2 regions of the Nonomuraea sp. NPDC048882 genome follow, and region 1 is predicted to be linked to the other one. Evidence: riboswitches for the same ligand, from Rfam matches in the RefSeq annotation. Region 1 holds a riboswitch; the other holds the start of a gene.
The links. Region 1 has a riboswitch for S-adenosylmethionine ahead of thrC (threonine synthase). Riboswitches for the same ligand answer to the same signal wherever they lie in the genome.
Positions count from the first base shown of each region.

Region 2: it holds a riboswitch for S-adenosylmethionine, as region 1 does, so the genes downstream of both, AB0C27_RS54125 (aminotransferase class V-fold PLP-dependent enzyme) here and thrC (threonine synthase) in region 1, are expected to answer to the same signal.

Region 1 is NZ_JBEZGB010000011.1:379,129-388,830, forward strand. Features, by position in the region: gene AB0C27_RS35645 (YbhB/YbcL family Raf kinase inhibitor-like protein) at 1-458, shown strand, start outside; gene AB0C27_RS35650 (hypothetical protein) at 602-838, opposite strand; gene groL (chaperonin GroEL) at 988-2,616, opposite strand; gene AB0C27_RS35660 (cold-shock protein) at 2,946-3,146, opposite strand; gene AB0C27_RS35665 (MoaD/ThiS family protein) at 3,394-3,669, opposite strand; gene thrC (threonine synthase) at 3,694-4,926, opposite strand; SAM riboswitch class I at 4,940-5,081, opposite strand; gene AB0C27_RS35675 (RNA polymerase sigma factor) at 5,161-5,619, opposite strand; gene AB0C27_RS35680 (trehalose-6-phosphate synthase) at 5,830-7,254, shown strand; gene AB0C27_RS35685 (MFS transporter) at 7,420-8,592, shown strand; gene AB0C27_RS35690 (hypothetical protein) at 8,570-9,244, opposite strand; gene otsB (trehalose-phosphatase) at 9,279-9,702, opposite strand, start outside.
Region 2 is NZ_JBEZGB010000034.1:14,840-24,541, forward strand. Features, by position in the region: gene AB0C27_RS54090 (L-aspartate oxidase) at 1-79, opposite strand, end outside; gene panC (pantoate--beta-alanine ligase) at 157-993, opposite strand; gene AB0C27_RS54100 (DUF2520 domain-containing protein) at 1,016-1,906, opposite strand; gene AB0C27_RS54105 (chaplin) at 2,213-2,440, opposite strand; gene AB0C27_RS54110 (SAM-dependent methyltransferase) at 2,626-3,588, shown strand; gene AB0C27_RS54115 (cytochrome P450) at 3,692-4,855, opposite strand; gene AB0C27_RS54120 (TerC family protein) at 4,895-5,647, opposite strand; SAM riboswitch class IV at 5,765-5,880, shown strand; gene AB0C27_RS54125 (aminotransferase class V-fold PLP-dependent enzyme) at 5,927-7,225, shown strand; gene AB0C27_RS54130 (DoxX family protein) at 7,316-8,116, opposite strand; gene AB0C27_RS54135 (NADH-quinone oxidoreductase subunit D) at 8,239-9,384, shown strand; gene AB0C27_RS54140 (acyltransferase) at 9,381-9,702, shown strand, end outside.

The DNA.
Region 1 (9,702 bases):
ACGGCGCGAGGCTCCCCGACCTCCACGTCTTCAACGACTGGGGCATGACGGGCGGGAACCAGTCTCCCCACCTGCGCTGGTCCGGCGCCCCCGAGGGCACCCGGAGCTACGCCGTCACCTGCTACGACCCCGACGCCCCCACCGGCAGCGGCTTCTGGCACTGGGTGCTGTTCGACCTGCCCGCCTCGGTGACGGAGCTGCCCGCGGGCGCGGGCAGCTCTCCCGACTTCAAGGGCCTGCCCGAGGGCGCCGGGCACGCGCGCAACGACTACGGCACGAAGGCGTACGGCGGCGCCGCCCCGCCCCCCGGCGACCCGCACCGCTACGTCTTCACGGTCCACGCGCTCGGGGTCGACCGGCTGGGCGTCGACAGCGACGCCAGCCCGGCGGTGGTGGGCTTCAACATCACCGCCAACACCCTGGCCCGCGGCCATATCGTCGCCCTCTACGGCGTCTGACCGCGAGACACATGAAAGCGCCCCGCCACGGCGGCGGGGCGCTTTTCGTGCCGGCGATCGTCACCGCCGGCGACCTCGTGTGTCAGCCGGGCCCGGCCACCGGCGGCCGAAGCCGGCCGGGTCCGGCCGCGGGCCGGGCGGCCTCAGTCGGCCAGCCAGCCCTCCGGGCAGGCCATGAGCTGCGGAAGCAGCGCGTCGAGCACCGTGAGCCCGGTCTGCGCGTTGGGCAGGCAGATCGGCCCCTGCAGCTCACGCAGCAGGGGGATGTCGTTCAGCGACAGGGCGCTCCGCTCGGCGAAGGCCGGGGCGGCCGGGGCGGTGGTGGCGGCGACGAGAGCCAGGGCGGCGACGCCGAAAATGCGCTTGCTGCGGGAAAGCATCCTCTTACTCCTTTGTACAGGTGGTGTGGTGGCACCACCCTTCCTCACTTGGAGTAGCCGAGCAATTGTGAAACGTAATGGCAGTCAAACAAAACAAGAGCGGCCCGGAAAAGCCCGGACCGCTCTTCGTTCTTACGACGAGAAAAGACCTAGAAGTCCATGTCGCCGCCGCCGGGCATGCCGGCCGGCGCAGCGGGGGTCTTCTCGGGCTTCTCGGCGATGACGGCCTCGGTGGTGAGGAAGAGCGCCGCGATGGAAGCGGCGTTCTGCAGCGCGGAGCGCGTCACCTTGGCCGGGTCGAGGATGCCCACCTCGAACATGTTGACGTATTCGCCGGTCGCGGCGTTGAGGCCCTCACCCGGGGTGAGGTTGCGCACGCGCTCGACCACGACGCCGCCCTCAAGGCCGGCGTTGACCGCGATCTGCTTGAGCGGCTCCTCCAGCGCCTTCTTGACGATGGCGGCACCGGTGGCCTCGTCGCCCGTCAGCTCCAGCTTGTCGAACGCCTTGGCGCCGGCCTGCAGCAGGGCCACGCCACCACCGGGGACGATGCCCTCCTCGACGGCCGCCTTGGCGTTGCGCACGGCGTCCTCGATGCGGTGCTTGCGCTCCTTGAGCTCGACCTCGGTCGCGGCGCCGGCCTTGATCACGGCCACGCCGCCGGCCAGCTTGGCCAGGCGCTCCTGCAGCTTCTCGCGGTCGTAGTCGGAGTCGGTGCGCTCGATCTCGGCACGGATCTCGTTGACCCGGCCCGCGATCTGCTCGGCGTCACCGGCACCGTCGACGATCGTGGTCTCGTCCTTGGTGACGACCACCTTGCGGGCGCGGCCCAGCAGGTCGAGAGTGGCGGTCTCGAGCTTGAGGCCGACCTCCTCGGCGACGACCTGACCGCCGGTCAGGATCGCGATGTCGTTGAGCATGGCCTTACGGCGGTCACCGAAGCCCGGGGCCTTGACCGCGACCGAGCGGAACAGGCCTCGGATCTTGTTGACGACCAGGGTGGCCAGGGCCTCGCCCTCGACGTCCTCGGCGATGATCAGCAGCGGCTTGCCGGACTGCACGACCTTGTCGAGCAGCGGCAGCAGATCCTTGTTGGCCGAGACCTTGCTGTTGACGATCAGGATGTACGGGTCTTCGAGCACGGCCTCCATGCGGTCGGAGTCGGTCACGAAGTACATCGACGTCATGCCCTTGTCGAAGCGCATGCCCTCGGTGAGCTCGAGCTCAAGGCCGAAGGTGTTGCTCTCCTCGACGGTGATGACGCCTTCCTTGCCGACCTTGTCCATCGCCTCGGCGATGAGCGAGCCGATCTCGGGGTCGGCGGCGGAGATGGAGGCGGTGGAGGCGATCTGCTCCTTGGTCTCCACGTCCTTGGCCAGCTTGGAGAGCTCCTCGCTGACGCGCTCGACGGCCGCCTCGATGCCCTTCTTCAGGGCCATCGGGTTGGCGCCGGCGGCGACATTGCGCAGACCCTCGCGCACCAGCGCCTGGGCGAGCACGGTGGCGGTGGTGGTGCCGTCACCCGCGACGTCGTCGGTCTTCTTGGCGACTTCCTTGACCAGCTCGGCGCCGATCTTCTCCCAAGGGTCCTCGAGCTCGATCTCCTTGGCGATGGACACACCATCGTTGGTGATCGTGGGAGCGCCCCACTTCTTCTCCAGCACGACGTTGCGGCCCTTGGGACCCAAAGTCACCTTGACGGCGTCGGCGAGCTGGTTCATACCGCGCTCGAGACCGCGCCGGGCGTCCTCGTCAAACGCGATCATCTTGGCTGCCATAAGGCTAGACCTCCCAGATACAGGGTGGCTTGTCGTGGACCGAGCCGACGCCCGCGACGGCATGGGCCCGCATCTCCGTTCGGCAGACCCCATCGTCTCGATCCGATGTTGGCACTCTGCTGCACAGAGTGCCAACGAACTGTTTAGCACTCTACCCTGCCGAGTGCAAGCGAACGCACCCGCGCCGGATGTTCCTCCCCAGGTCAGAAGTCAGTACGGCGAGCCGCCCGAAGCAGCTCGCCGCACGCGAGTCGACGATTGAGAGGTGACGGTTCGCACGGACTGCGCTGCCGTGCGAGCCCGCCCGGTGCATACCAGTTGACGTGACCTCAGACCGTGCGGACGGACTCCGCCTGCGGCCCCTTCTGGCCCTGCGTGATCTCGAACTCGACGCGCTGACCCTGTTCGAGAGAGCGGTACCCGTCCATCATGATCGCTGAGTAATGGACGAATACATCCTTACCACCGTCTACCGCGATGAAGCCGTAGCCCTTGTCCGCGTTGAACCACTTGACGGTGCCCTGCGCCACTTCCGACTCCTCTTACTGGTCTCTCAGATCTCGCCCATTCCTCCGCGAGGCCTGTAATCGCCTGACATAACTGAAAATCATGCAGACGATCGCCCTCGACCATACCTGTGGCACGGGGTTTGGCAACAGAGTCAATCTGCAAACCAGGTATTTCTTCGCAGCGAAGCTCGTACAACGGTGAATTAGCCCTGGAAAAGCAGAAGGCGCCCACAAGGGGCGCCTTCCACGATCGGGGATGCCGCGGCACTCAGCCGCCGGCGACCGCGGGGATGATGGAGATCTGCGTGCCCTCTGGGGCGGGAGTGTCGAGACCCTGGGCGAAACGGACGTCCTCTTCCCCAACATAAACGTTGACGAAACGTCGAATCTTGCCCGATTCATCCAGAATTCTCGCGCCGATGCCCGGGTAGTCGGAGTCCAGCTTGGCGAGCACGTCACGAAGAGTCGCGCCTTCGCCACTCACTTCGGCGTTGCCCCCGGTGTACGTGCGCAGAATGGTGGGAATCCGCACAGAAACGCTCATGGTAAATGTCGCCTTTCCTGGTTGTCAGACAGTCGCGCGGAACGCGTCGAGGGAGGGCCGGATCACGGCCGTGGGCGCGGCGTCGTCGCTGATGGCGTCGAGCGTCTTGAGCCCGTCGCCGGTGTTCAGCACCACGGTCTCGGCCTCGGGGTCGAGCCTGCCGCTCTCGGCCAGCTTCTTCAGCACGCCGACGGTCACCCCGCCCGCGGTCTCGGCGAAGACTCCCTCGGTCGAGGCGAGCAGCTTGATGGCGGCCACGATCTCGGCGTCCGTGACGTCCTCGACGCCCCCTCCGGTGCGTCGTGCGATGTCCAGCACGTAGGGACCGTCGGCCGGGTTGCCGATGGCCAGTGACTTGGCGATGGTGTCGGGCTTGACCGGCTGGACGACGTCGTGACCGGCCTTATACGCGGCCGACACCGGCGAGCAGCCTTCGGCCTGTGCCCCGAAGATCTTGTAGGGCGTGTCCTCGACCAGCCCCAGCTGGATCAGCTCCTTGAAGCCCTTGTCGATCTTGGTGAGCTGGGAGCCGGAGGCGATGGGGATGACGATCTGCTCGGGCAGCCGCCAGCCGAGCTGCTCGGCGATCTCGTACGCGAGCGTCTTGGAGCCCTCGGCGTAGTAGGGCCGCAGGTTGACGTTGACGAAGCCCCACTTGTCGCCCATGGGGTCGCCGATCAGCTCGGAGCAGAACCGGTTGACCTCGTCGTAGCTGCCGTCGATCGCGATCAGCCGGCCACCGAACACGCGGGCCATGGCGATCTTCGCGGCTTCGAGGTCGGACGGGATGAACACGCACGCGTCGAGCCCGGCCCGCGCCGCGGCGGCGGTGACCGCGCCCGCGAGGTTGCCCGTGGAGGAGCAGGAGAGCGTGTGGAAGCCGAAGTTGCGCGCCGCCTCGACGGCCATGGCGACCACGCGGTCCTTGAAGGAGTGGGTGGGGTTTCCCGAGTCGTCCTTCACGTACAGGGATTTGAGGCCCAGTGACTTGCCGAGGTTTCCGGCCTTGACCAATTTGGTCCAGCCCGGGTTCATATTCGGCTTTTCGGTCACGTCAGCCGGGACGGGGAGAAGCGCGCGGTAACGCCAGATGTTGGCCGGGCCGGACTCGATGTCCGCCCGGGTCACCGTGCCGAAGTCGTAGGCCGCCTCAAGCGGCCCGAAACACTCCAGACAGGCGAAGCTCGGACCCAGGGGGTAACGCGCGCCGCACTCACGGCAGGACAGACCGACAGCAGGACCAAAGTCGAGCGACATGAAGCGAGGCCTTCCCTCATCTTCGCCCACGGCCACCTTGACCGCGAACCGGAATTGGCACCTAGTCCCGGTCGGCCTCGCCAGGTCGCGAGTCGAAAGCCGGGAGGGTTGCCGGGGCTTCGCAGGGCCGGTCCCTCCACCCCTCTGGATGAGCAATATGAAGTTGTTGAACTGGACTCTACCCGCTCAAGTGGCCGAAACTTCCACCCGTCTCACCATGTGGGACGGGTGGTCTCAGCGATAATCCTCGCCCAGGACACCCTGCACGTATTTGCGCGCCTGGTGGATGCGGGACTTCGCGGTGCCGAGCGGAATGCCGAGCTGCTCGGCCACCTCGTTGTAGTCGAGCTGGACGATGTCGCGCAGCACCAGCGCCTGCGCCAGGTCGGGCTTGTCGGCCTCCAGCGCCTCCATCGCGTCGAGCAGGTCGAGCCGCGAGCCCGCGATCACGCTGACCCGCCGCACGTCGGGCTTCTGCATGGGCAGCTCGTCCGAGCTCTGCTCGGCCGACCTGCGCTTGAGCGTCCGGTACGTCGTCCGCGCGCAGTTGGCGGTCACGATGTGCAGCCAGGTGCTGAACCTGGCCCGCCCCTCGAAGCGGCCGATGTTGCGCGCCACGGCCAGCAACGTATCTTGCGAGGCCTCTTCCGCATCCTGGTGATAAGGGAGGATTCGGGCGCAGTGGCGCAGCACGTCAGGCTCGATCCGCGCCAGGAGCTCGCCAAGTGCGCGATGGTCTCCTCCGGCCGCGGAGCGGGCGAGTTCCTCGGTTAGCTCATCAAGCGCCATAGATGGGATCCTATGTTTGTGATCGATGGGAGCCTAGTTGACTTCCTCGCCCCGCCGCACGCGAGATGGCGCGGTCCGCGCGTCAATCCCGCGACTCACTGACCGAGGATGTCCATGAACAGCGTCCTGCTCGCCTCCAACAGAGGCCCGGTCTCCTTCACCGTCTCCGACGACGGCGAGCTGACCATGCGGCGCGGCGGCGGCGGGCTCGTCTCGGGCCTGTCGGGCGTGGCCAAGGACGACGGCGTGCTGTGGGTCTGCGCCGCGCTGTCCGACGGCGACCGCAGCGCCGTGCGTCTGGCCTCCGGCGGCCGCATCGACCAGGCCGGCTACGACACGGGCCCGCTGCGCATGCTCGACATCGCGCCCGCCGTCTTCCACCGCGCCTACAACGCCGTGGCCAACTCCACCCTGTGGTTCGTCAACCACCTGCTCTACGACATCCCCAACACGCCCAACTTCGGCACGAGGTTCGAGCGCGAGTGGGAGTCCTACCGCGACTACAACGGGGCGTTCGCGCTGGCGCTGGCCGAGGAGGCCGGCCACGGCGCCCGCGTGATGGTGCAGGACTATCACCTTACGCTGACCCCCGCCATGCTCCGCGCCGAGCGGCCCGACCTGCGCATCGCCCACTTCAGCCACACGCCGTGGGCGCCGCCGGAATACTTCTCGCTGCTGCCCGACGAGGTGGCGCGCGAGGTCCTGGAGGGCATCCTGGGAGCCGATCACGCCGGGTTTCTCACTGACAGATGGGCCCAGGCGTTCATGGACTGCTGCGAGCGCCTGCTGGGCGCCGAGGCCGACCGCGTCGGGCGCAGCGTCACCCACGAGGGCCGCACGACCCGCATCGGGGTGCAGAGCCTCGGCGTGGACGGCTCGGCACTGTGGGAGCGGGCCAGCGAGCCCGACGTCGAGTCCCACATGACCGCGCTCAGGGACCAGGTGGGCGACCGCAGGCTGATCGTCCGCATCGACCGCACCGAGCTGTCGAAGAACATCGTCCGCGGCCTGATCGCCTACCGCGAGTTCCTGGCCGCCCATCCCGAGTGGCACGGCCGGGTCGTCCACCTCGCCTTCGCCTATCCCAGCCGGCACGACCTGCCCGAATACCGCGAATACACCGCTTCGGTGCAGCGCCGCGCCCAGGAGATCGAGGACGAGTACGCCACCGACGACTGGGACCCGCTGATACTCAACGTCAACGACGACTATCCGCGTTCGCTGGCCGCGTACCGGATGGCCGACGTGCTGCTCGTCAACCCCATCCGCGACGGCATGAACCTGGTCGCCAAGGAGGGGCCTGTCCTGTCCGAGCGGTGCGCGCTGGTGCTGTCGCGGGAGGCGGGGGCGGCGGCCGAGCTGGGGCAGCACGCGCTCCTGGTCAACCCGTACGACATCAGCGGCACCGCGGCGGCCCTGCACGACGCGCTGGTCATGCCGGAAGACGAGCGCCGCATGCGCCGCGACAAGCTGCACGCGGCCGCGACCGCCCTGCCGCCGCAGAAGTGGTTCGCCGCCCAGCTCGACGCCCTGACCTGAGCCGGCTCGGGGGTTCTCACCCGATCCGGCTCAGCGGTTTCGCCCGAGCCTGCTCTGCGGGTTTTCGCCTGAGTCTGCTCGGCCCCCGGTTCCGAGCGGGCTCGGCGCGCTGACCTACCATGAGAAGGCGACGCCCCTCACCGATCAGGAGGCTGCCGGGTGAGCATGGTCTTACCGCCCATCCGGCTGATCAGAGATCGCCCGACTTGGCTCATCTACCTGCAGCTCGGCGCGTTCGCCACCTACATGTACGGCCTGAGCGCCGCCCTGCCGCTGCTCCGCGCCGACCTGCGCGTCCCGGCCACCGTCGCGGGCCTGCACGGCACCGCCATGGCCGTGGGCACAATCGTGGCCGGGCTGCTGCTGCCGGCGCTCACCCGCAGGTTCGGCCGGCGCGCGACGACCTGGATCGGCCTGGCCGGGATGAACGCCGGCCTGCTCGTGATCGTCCCCGCCGACGCCCTGCCCCTGACGATGCTCGGGTACGGCGTCTCGGGCGGGTTCAGCTCGATCATGCTCTACACCGCCATGGCCGCGCTCAGCGACCACCACGGCCCGGCGGGCCCGGCCGCGATCAGCGAGGCCAACGCCGTGGGCGTGGTGGTGGGCATGGGGATGACGTTCTGCCTCAGCGTGGTCGCCCAGAGCACGTTCGGCTGGCGGGCGGCGCTGCTGGTCACACCGGTCGTGAGCGTGCTGCTGGCCCTGTTCATGGGCCGCGTCTGGCCGCCATCGCCTCCTGTCCCGCAACAGCCGGCCGAAGCCAGTGCGGGTACGGAGGCGGTGGGCAGGCCGGGGTGGGGGTTTCATCTGGCGGGGCTGGTGCTGTTCTGCTGCGTGGCGATGGAGTTCACGTTCAACCTGTGGGCCGCCGACCTGTTCGCCGGCCGTACGGGAATCAGCGCGGCCGCGGCGGCCACGGGGCTGACGGCGTTCGTGGGCGGGCTGGCGGCCGGGAGGTTCGCCGGGGCGCAGCTCGCGCTGCGCCTGCCCCCCGTGCCGCTGTTCGTGGGGGCGCTGGCGGTGGCGTTCGCGGGCTGGCTGCTGTTCTGGCTGAGCACCCACCCGGCGCTCTCCTACGCCGGGCTGGTGGTCTGCGGGCTCGGCGCCTCGTTGCACTTCCCGCTGGCGCTGTCGGGGCTGATCGCCGGCGCGGGAGGCCGGGCCGACCTGGCCGCTGCGGCCTCGCCGATCTGGGCGGGAGCCGCCATCGCGGTGGGCCCGCTCGCGCTCGGCGCGCTCGCGGACGGCTTCGGCACCTGGAAGGCGTTCCTCCTGGTGCCGGTGCTCATCGGCCTGGCCGTGGCCGGGGTGCTCAGCTCCAGTCGGCGTTCCTGAGCACGTCCGGCAGGCCCGGCGTCCTCCACTGGTCGACGACGAGGATCCTGGTCTTCGGCAGGTACCACTCGCGCTGCGTGTAACGCGACTTCACCTTGCCGTTCGCGTACGAGACGCAGGAGGCCCGCCACTCGCGGTAGGCGGCCTTGTGCCCCGGGCCGACCTGGCGCAGCCCCGTGGCCTTGGCCGAGCCGAGGGTCTGGCCCCACTTGCCGTTGCTCGGGCACTGCTGCACGTCGGTCGCGGGATAGAACGGCCGCCTCCCGTCGTAGGCGTGGAACAACTCGTTGCCGTACTTGATGGCCTTGGGACCGAGCACCCAGAAGCTCCGGCAGCCCGGGGTGCCGTAACCGCTGGAGGGCTTGGCGCACTTGCCGGTGACCACGCGGGTCCAGTCGGGGCGGACCCGGTGGACCGCCCATGTGATCGGCAGGTGGAGCGTCAGCCCGCCCCTGAGCTTGAGCGGCTGAGTGGTCGCGACACTGCTCACGTTCGCGGTGCTCGCGGCGCTTGTGGCGTACGCCGTGCTCGCGGTGTTTGCGGCGTTCGCGGTGTACGGGGCGCTGGTGGCGTACGCGGCGCCGGTGGAGAGGGGTGCGGCGAGGAGGGTGATCGCGGTGAGGGCCGCGACGGCGAGATGACGCTTGGGCATGCCCCGACCCTAGAAAGCGGGACTTGCAGCACAATCACGAACGACTGAACGCCGACCCCAGCTCGCGCAGCAGCGCCACCACGCCCTGCGGCCCGTCCACCACGATGTCGGCCCGTTCGGCCAGTGCGGTCACCTCGGCGGAGCCGCTGCACACGGTCACCCCGGGCAGCCCCGAGGCGCGTACGGCGTCGAACGCGGCCAGATCGCCCAGGTCGTCACCCACGAACATCACCGACCTCGCGGCCTTCTCGGCCAGGAACAGGCTCAGCGCGTGTCCCTTGTCCATGCCGGGCGGCCGCAGCTCCAGCACCATGCGCCCAGGCTCGATCACCAGGTCGTGCTTCTCCGCCAGCTTGGCCAGCGGCTCGCGCAGCACGGCCAGCGCGCCCTCGGGGTCGGGGCTGCGCCTGGTGTGCACGGCCACGGCCCGGCCCTTGTCCTCGATGACGACGCCCTTG
Region 2 (9,702 bases), on a different contig from region 1:
CCACCACGACCACGTCGGCCGCGGCGATCCAGCCGGGTTCGGGGGCGGTCAGACGCAGGGGAATCGCCGGTGCACTCATCGGGGGTCTCCTCACTGAGGCGATTTCGTCACTATGACGATAACGCCAGCCGCGGCGTGCCCATGCCCCGGGGGTCCTCAGGCGGGGTTGAGGGTGAGGGTGACGTTGTCGATGAGCCGCGTGGTGCCGACCCTGGCCGCCACCGCGAGCACGGCCAGGCCCTCGTACGACTCGCTCACTTCGGCGAACGTGGCCGGATCCACCAGCGCCAGATAGTCCACCTCAAGCCCGGGTCCCGCCTCGTCGAGCACGGCCATCGCCGTACGCCTGATCTCGGACGGGGTGAGCCGGGCCGCCCCCGCCCGCAGGGCCTGCGAGAGCGCCAGGGCCAGCCGTCGGTCGCCCTCCGACAGGAAGCGGTTGCGGCTGGACAGGGCCAGGCCGTCGGGCTCGCGTACGGTCGGCGACCCCAGGATCTCGATCGGCAGGTCGAAGTCGGCGACCATGCGGCGGATGAGGGCCAGTTGCTGGGCGTCCTTCTGCCCGAAGACGGCCAGATCGGGCTGGACCAGGTTGAACAGCTTGAGCACCACCGTGAGCATGCCGTCGAAGTGGCCGGGCCTCGCCGCGCCCTCGACGATCCGCCCCATCTCGCCGGAGGAGACGGAGATCTGGCGGTCGGGGGCGTACATGTCCTCGACGGCCGGGTGGAACACGACATCCACGCCTTCGGCGCGGCACACATCGAGATCGGCGTCGAATGTACGGGGATAGCGTGAAAAATCCTCGTTTGGAGAAAATTGAAGAGGATTGACGAAGATACTGACCACGACCTGATCGGCGCGCACCCGGGCCTGCCTGATCAGCGACCGGTGGCCCTCGTGCAGCGCCCCCATGGTCGGGACCAGCGCCACCGTGCCGGCACGGCGCGCCTTGACCAGGTCTTCCCGGTTGCCGGCGACGATCAGCTCCATAAGTGCCCTCCAAGCGCGACGGTCAGGTCCATATATTGCCCCCTAGCGCGTCGAGCAGCCGCTCCGCCTCCTCGGGTTTGAGCAACCCCGCGGCCAGCGCCCGGTCCGCCGTGAGCCTGGCCAGCGCGATGTAGGCGTCGGCCGCCTCCGGGGCGGCCAGGATCAGCGCGTCGACATGCTTGCGCACCGTGCCGGCGTCACCCCGCACGACGGGGCCGGTCAGGCCGGCGATGCCCAGCCGCAGCACGTTGTCGAGCGCCGCGCCGAGCAGCGGGCCCAGCATCCGGCCCGGATGCTCGACGCCGATGCCGCGCAGCAGGTCGGAGGACTCCGCGATGAGCGTGACCATGTGGTTGGCGGCTCCGGCCAGGGCCGCGTGGTAGAGCGGGCGGTCGGCGTCGGCGATCCACACCGGCTCGCCACCCATCTCGATCACCAGCGCCTCGGCCACCGGCCGCAGCACGTCGGGCGCGGTGACGCCGTACGAGATGCCGGTGAGCTTGTTGAGGTCGTCGTCCCTGCCGGTGAAGGTCATCACGGGGTGCAGGGCGAGCGGCAGCGCGCCCGCCTCGGCCGCTGGGTCGAGCACCGACAGCCCGTACGCCCCGCTGGTGTGCACCAGCATCTTGCCCTGGAGGTCGGCGCCCGTGCTGGCCAGCCCGCTGACCAGGCCGGGCAGCGGGTCGTCCGGCACGGTGAGCAGGATGAGCTGGGCCGCGGCCACCACCTCGTCCGGCCTGGACGGCGTGAGGCCGAGCCGCTCGGCCGCCCACCGCTGGGAGGTGTCGGACACTCCGCTGGCGGCCACCACGCGGTGACCCGCCTGCGCCAGCGCGGCACCGAGAGCCGAGCCGACCTTGCCCGCCCCCAGCACGCCGACAGTCAGCCGGGCCGGGCGATCCCCTGCGTCCATGACGTCTCACCCCTGTCGTAATGGCACCGCCGACCAGCGTAACGGCCTTGCGAGAGTGCCAGCGTGACGAGTGCTTTGCCGCGCGTTGAGTTAACGACAAAAGCGACAAGGGCATACAAAGAGCGCACCCCCTGTCGGAAGAGATGAGGAGAGGGGTCACCGTATGAAAACGGGCGCCATGTCCCTTGCCGGAACCTGACGCCCGCACATTGCGACCCCTTGGAGGTGCGCCGGCTGGTCATCCGCCGACTGACCAGTTGGGGACACGAACCCGGGCCGGCCTGCGCCGGCCCGGGTTCGCCGCTGTCAGTGGTGGCTCGGCGCGTACGCGTTGGCCCCGCCCTTGCAGCCCGCCACCGCGAGGCCGATGACCGCGATGGCGTTGCCACAGATGTTGATCGGGGCGGTGATCGGCAGGTGCACCTGGTTGCCGGAGAGCACACCGCCGGCGCCGTTGGTGATGTCGGCGTGGGCCGGAGCGGCCATCGACAGCATGGCGGCGGCACCGGCGACGACCAGGACCTTCTTCAGCATGAGGGCTCCTCTCAGTTTCGCGGCTCCGCGCCGCGCGTGCTCGGGAAGCGATCCGCTCCGCCGGTAGGGGATGGCGCAACGCGATCACTCGATGACAATGGGTAAACGCTATCGCAAGTCGGAGACATTGAGTAGTCATATGATGACAGTGCGTACCCATCGCGAGTCATGAGATAGTCCAGAACATGTGGCACACCTGGCGCGCCGCCACCGAGCGCGCGCTGTACGGCGAGGAGGGTTTCTACCTCCGCGAACGCCCGTCAGGCCACTTCCGCACCTCGGTCAGCGCCTCGGCCGCCTTCGCAGGAGCCGTGCTGGCGCTGCTCGCGGAAGTGGACGCCGAGCTGGGCAAACCCGACGTGCTCGACCTGGTCGACATCGGCGCGGGCGAGGGTGTGCTGGTCACCCAGGTCCTGGAGTGGGCGCCGCCCGCGTTGCGCGATCGGCTGCGGATCACGGCCGTCGACCTGTCACCCAGGCCGCCCGGCCTGTCCGGGCGCGTCCGCTGGTCCGGCGAGGTGCCCGACGGCATCGTGGGCCTGGTCATCGCCAACGAGTGGCTGGACAACGTGCCGCTCGACGTGGCCGAGCAGACCGCCGAAGGGCCGCGCCTCATCCTGGTCGACGTGCGCACGGGCGAGGAGCGGCTCGGTGGGCCGCTGCGGCCGGCCGACCGGGCCTGGCTGGAGCGGTGGTGGCCGCTGACCCGCGTGGGCTCGCGGGCCGAGATCGGCCTCCCCCGCGACGAGGCCTGGGCCTCGGTCCTGGTACGTCTCCGCAGAGGCCGGGCGATAGCCATCGATTATGCACACCCTGTGGACAACCGGCCGTTGTGCGGCACGCTGACCGGGTACCGCGACGGCGCGGTCGTCACCCCCGTACCCGACGGGACCTGCGACATCACCGCACATGTCGCCCTCGACGCGTGCGCGGCGGCCGGGATCAGGGCCGGTGCGATATCCACAACCTTGTCCACACAACGCGCGGCGCTGCGCGAGCTGGGGGTCACCGGCGCGCGTCCGCCGCTCGACCTGGCCCGCGCCGATCCGCGCGGCTATCTCAAGGCACTGGCGCGGGCCTCGGAGGAGGGCGAGCTGATCGACCCGTCGGGGCTCGGCGGCTTCGGCTGGCTCAGCCAGAAGCGGTGAACGCCGGCGCGGTCGAGCGCCGGCACGGCCGGGTGCCGGCCCTGCCCGTCGGCCCGCTCAGGCGGGAAGCGGCGGGCGGGCGGCTCAGGCGGTGGCGGCGGGCTCAGGCGGTGGCGGTCAGGTCGAGGCTTTGCAGGCCGCGGATGATGTAGCCGGGCTTCCAAACCGGCTCCTCGCGCAGCTCCAGCGTGGCCGCCCGGTCCAGCAGCGCGCCGAACGACTCCGCCAGCTCGATCCTGGCCAGCGGCGCGCCCAGGCAGAAGTGGATGCCCGCCCCGAATGAGATGTGCGGATTGTCGGCACGGCCCACGTCGAGCCGGTCCGGGTCCTCGAACACGTCCTGGTCCCGGTTCGCCGAGCCGAACAGCAGCGCCACCTCCGAGCCGCGCGGGATCCGTACGCCGTGCACCTCGATGTCCTCCAGCACCCAGCGCTCGAACATCTGCAACGGCGTGTCCCAGCGCATCAGCTCCTCGACGGCGGTGGGCAGCAGAGACCGGTCCGCGCGCAGCCTGGCCAGCTCGCCGGGGTTCCTGAACAGCGACCACCAGCCGTTGCCCGTCACGTTCACGGTGGCCTCGTGGCCGGCGTTGAGCAGCAGGACGCAGGTGCCGACCAGCTCGTCCTCGGTCAGCTCGTCGATCTGGGTGAGCGCCGAGATCAGGTCCTCGCCCGGCGCGCGGCGGCGTTCGGCGGCCAGGGCCTTGAGGTAGCCGGCGAACTCGGACGCCGCGCGCACCGCGGTGTGCTGGGCCTCGGGGGCGGGGTTGAGCTCGTACATGCCGCAGATGTCGGCCGACCAGGGGCGCAGCAGGTGGCGGTCCTGGCCGGGGATGCCGAGCATCTCCGCGATGACGGTCACCGGGAGCGGCTCGGCCACCTCGGCGATCAGGTCACCGCCGCCCTTGTCCACGTACGCCGCCACCAGATCCCCCGCGATGGCGCGGACGCGGGGGCGCAGCGACTCGACCATGCGTGGCGTGAACGCCCTGGAGACCAGCCGGCGCAGCCTCGTGTGCACCGGCGGCTCCACGTCGAGCATGCCCGCCCTGATCACGCGCCAGAACGGCTCCTGGAACTCCGGCTCCGCCGGCCGGCCGAACTCCTCGTGGGTGGCCACGTGCAGGTAGGAGCGGCCCAGCCGGCGGTCTCTGAGCAGCGCGTTGACGTCGGCGTGCCGCGCGATGAGCCACTGGCCCGTCGGCTCGTAGTAGCTGACGGGCGCCTCGCGCCTCAACTCGTCGTACACGCGGTACGGGTACGCCACGAAATCAGGATTCCAAGGATCAAAGCCCACTATTTCATCTTAGGAGGGGGTTTCTCCTTCCTGGACGGCCTGCTGCCTCCTGGCGTGCCTGCTGCGTACCCGGATGTTGAGCAGCTCCACGACGACCGAGAACGCCATCGCGAAGTAGATGTAGCCCTTCGGGATGTGCTGGTCGAGGCCCTCGGCCACGAGCACCACCCCGATCAGCACCAGGAACGACAGCGCCAGCATCTTGATGGTCGGATGCGCGTCCACGAACCGGCTGATCGGCCCGGAGGCGAACAGCATCACCACCACGGCCACCACGACCGCAGCGATCATCACGCCCAGCTCGTCCACCATGCCGACGGCGGTGATCACGGAGTCCAGCGAGAACACCACGTCCAGCACCATGATCTGCACGATCACCGACGTGAAGGAGACGGCGGCGGCCTGCTTGCCGTCCTTGCCGGCCGGCGCCTCCATGCTGTGGTGGATCTCGGTGACGCTCTTGCCCAGCAGGAACAGCCCGCCGAGCAGCAGGATCAGGTCACGTCCCGAAATCTCCTGACCGAGCACCGTGAACAGCGGCTGCGTAAGCTGCACCACCCAGGACAGGCCGAACAGCAGGAGCAGCCGGCTGATCAGAGCCGCCGCCAGACCGAGCACGCGGGCCCTGTCGCGCTGCTCGGCGGGCAGCTTCCCGGCGAGGATGGAGATGAAAATGATGTTGTCGATCCCCAGAACGATCTCCAGGGCGACCAGGGTGAAGAAGCCGATCCAGATGTTCGGGTCGGCCACCCAGTCCAGCATCGGGTACCTCCATGACTCGGGGGTTGATGGGGGTTTCCCGGTAGCAACGAGCCGAGCCGGGCATTAGTTCGCGGGGTTGCGATTCATGCCGGGGTGTCGGTTATAGTTCCCCTCGTAGGTCATGAGTGCCAGCGACAAGCCCCGGCTAGCTGGCCGGCAACCCTCGCGTCCGCGGCGGGGTGCCCCGGGTGAAGACCTGGTCCGTCACGAGGTGTGGCGGGCAAGCGCGGGCTCCGTGGCTGCTTCCAGGGGTCCGATGGCCCTTCAGGAGGTACCCCTGTGTCCACTCTGACGATCTTCAACTCCGCCCGTACGCCCGAGGCCGCCCCCGCATCCGCGACGAGCCGGCCCATTCCCGCCGTGCTGGGAGCCGACCTGGAGGTGCCGGTCAAGGGCGGCAGACTGGTGGGGTACGCCAACCTGGACTACGCGGCCAGCGCGCCCTGTCTTGAGCCGGTCAGCGCCGCCGTCACCGCCGCGCTTCCGGCCTACTCCAGCGTCCACCGCGGCGCCGGCTACGCCTCTCAGCTCACCACCGCCCGGTACGAGCAGGCCCGCCACACGGTCAGGGCCTTCGTCGGCGCCCGCCCGGACGACTCCGTGATCTTCACCCGCAACACCACCGACGCCACGAACCTGCTGGCCGGCTGCCTGCCCGAGGGCACCACCACGGTGGTCTTCGACACCGAGCACCACGCCTCCCTGCTGCCCTGGCGGCACGCCGTGCGGCTGGCGCCGCCCGCCTTCCCCGGCGAGGCCGTGCGCGCCGCCGACGAAGCGCTGGCCGCGATCGAGGGGCCCAAGCTGCTGGTCGTCACCGCCGCCTCCAACGTCACCGGCGAGCTGTGGCCGATCGCCGCGCTGGCGCACATCGCGCATCGGCACGGGGCCAGGATCCTGGTGGACGCGGCGCAGCTCGTACCGCATCGGCGGCTCAACCTGACCGCGCTCGACCTGGACTACGTGGCCTTCTCCGGGCACAAGCTGTACGCGCCCTTCGGGGCCGGCGCGCTCGTCGGGCGGAGGGACTGGCTGGCCGAGGGTGAGCCGTACCTCAAGGGCGGGGGCGCGGTGCGCTCGGTCGGGGAGAGCGTGGAGTGGCACGACGACCCCGAGCCCAGGCACGAGGCCGGCACGCCCAACGTGCTCGGCGCCATCGCCCTGGCCGCCGCCTGCGACGCGCTGACCGCGACCGGCTGGACCGCGCTGGTGCGGGAGGAGGAGCGGCTGATCGCGCGGCTGCGCTCGGGGCTGGCCTCGATCGAGGGCGTACGGGAGCTGTCCCTGTGGGGGGACGACCACCCGCGCGTGGGCATCGTGTCGTTCACCGTGGCCGGGTACACGGCGCGCGAGGTGGCCGAGGCGCTGTCCGGCGAGTACGGCATCGGGGTGCGCGACGGGAAGTTCTGCGCGCACCCGTTCGTCCGGCACCTGCTGGGCACGTCTGAGGGCGCCCCCGACGGCGACTGCGCGGACGACACCGGCTCGGCGGTGCGAGCCTCGATCGGCATCGGGAGCACGCAGGAGCACGTGGACCGGCTGATCGAGGCCGTGCGGGACCTCGTCTCCCGCCGCTGAGCCGACCTCGGCCCGCGCGCCCGGGAACTCGGCCTGAGTCCTCGGAGCCCCGGAAGCTCGGCCTACGACCCGCGCGCGCGTGCCGGGAGGTCAGCGGTTCGGCGGCTTGTGGTGCTGCGGCGGCTCGTCGGAAACGAGCGCGTCGATCTCCCTCATGTCGTCGTCGTTGAACCTCCCGGAGCCGGTCGAGCCGGTCGAGCCGGTCGGGCCGGTCGAGCGGGTCGTGTCAGGCGAGCGGGTCGTGTCGGGCGCGGCCGGCTGCCTGGGCACCTCCGGACGGTCGGCCGACACGTCCCGCTCGGCGGGCGTCATGGGCCCGCCGGTGCGACCGCCCTGAGCCGTACCCGTGGCGGTCGTGCCCGCCGCGGTACCCGCGGCCGTGCCCGCCGCCGTGCCCGCCGCCGTGCCCGCCGTCATGCCCGCGTCGTCCCTGCTCGGGGCGTGCGCGGCCAGTTCCGCCTCGGCCACCCGCCGCTCCCCGCGCCTGCGGAAGACCGAGGCGAAGATGGCGTCCAGCCCGATGCGCCCGCCGCCCAGCGCGAGGAACAGCAGGCACAGCGCGCCGAGCGCCCCCGGCAGCTCCCAGCCGTTGTTCGCCGACAGCACGCCGTGGCTCCCGTGCACGAACACGATCGCGCCGATCATGTTGATCAGCAGCAGCAACGCCACTGGACGCACCAGCAGCCCGAGGATCAGGAAGACACCGCCGACGGTCTCGACGACGGTCGAGAACCCGGCCGCCATCACCGGCATCGGGATGCCCATCTCCCGGAAACCCTCGGAGGCGGCGCTGAGCCCGCCCTGCCACTTCTGCCAGCCGTGCGCGAGGAAGATCACGCCGGTGACGACTCGTGCGATCAGAGCTGCGACATCAAAAAGAACCTTCTTCATGGTGTTTTCTCCCCCCGTTACCGGTATTCCTCCCCATGTCCGGCTTCGGGATGCGTTTCCGTACCATCTCTTGACCATCCCCCGCGCTGGATCACGTGCGGGTACGGTGGCAGCATGGCCGTATGACGGAACGAGTGGTCGGAATCGGCGCGGGCGCGAAAGAGCTCGCCACCGAGGACATGATCCTCAACATCGGCCCGCAGCACCCGTCGACCCACGGGGTGCTCAGGCTCCGGCTGACCCTCGACGGCGAGCGCATCGCCACCGCCGAGCCGATCATCGGCTACATGCACCGGGGCGCGGAGAAGCTGTTCGAGGTGCGCGACTACCGTCAGATCATCATGCTGGCCAACCGGCACGACTGGCTGTCCGGCTTCGCGAACGAGCTGGGCGTGGTGCTCGCCGCCGAACGCCTGCTGGGCATGGAGCCGCCGGTCAGGGCCGTGTGGGCGCGCACGCTGCTGGCCGAGCTCAACCGGGTGCTCAACCACCTGATGTTCCTCGGCTCCTATCCCCTGGAGCTGGGCGCGATGACGCCGCTGTTCTACTCCTTCGACGAACGCGAACGCATCCAGGCCGTCATGGAGGAGATCTCCGGCGGGCGCATGCACTACATGTTCAACCGGGTCGGCGGGCTCAAGGAGGACCTGCCCCTCGGCTGGCTCGACCGGGTGAGCCAGGCCGTCGCCGAGACCCGCCGGCGCGTACCCGACATCGAGCACCTCATCCTGCACAACGAGATCTTCATCGCGCGCACCAGAGGCGTGGGCGTGCTCACCCGCGAGCAGATCATGCAGTACGGCGTCAGCGGCCCCATCGCCCGCGCCTCGGGCGTCGACTTCGACCTGCGCCGCGACGAGCCGTACCTGGCCTATCCCGAGCTGCCGGTGAAGGTCGTCACCCGGAGCGCGGGCGACTGCCACGACCGCTTCGAGATACTGTTCGAGCAGCTCAAGGTCTCGCTGGACCTGGCCGACGCCTGCGTCGAACGGCTGCGCTCGCTGCCGCCAGGCCCGGTCAACCAGCGGCTGCCCAAGGTGCTCAAGGTGCCGGAGGGCCACACGTACGCGTGGACGGAGAACCCGCTCGGGATCAACGGCTACTACCTGGTGTCGAAGGGCGACAAGACGCCGTGGCGGCTCAAGCTGCGCTCGGCCTCCTACAGCAACATCCAGGTGCTGCGCGAGATGCTGCCCGGGCATCTCGTGGCCGACATGGTGGCCATCCTCGGCTCCATGTTCTTCGTGGTAGGTGACATCGACAAGTGACCTCCACTCCCGTCCCCGCCCCCAGCCCCTCCCCTTCAGCAGAGCGCGACAAGTACGTCGACTGGCTGCGCGCGCTGAGCCTGGTCGTCGTGGTCCTGTGGCACTGGGCCTTCACCATCCTGGAGTGGAAGCCGCACGGCCCCGAGCCCACCAGCCCGCTGGGCTTCACCTCCGGCCTGTGGATCCTCACCTGGCTGCTGCAGGTGCTGCCGCTGTTCTTCTACGTCGGCGGCCACGTGCACCTGCTGTCCTGGCGCCGGGCCAGGGCGCGCGGGGTCGGCATCGGCTCGTTCGTGGCGCGGCGGATCAAGGCGCTGG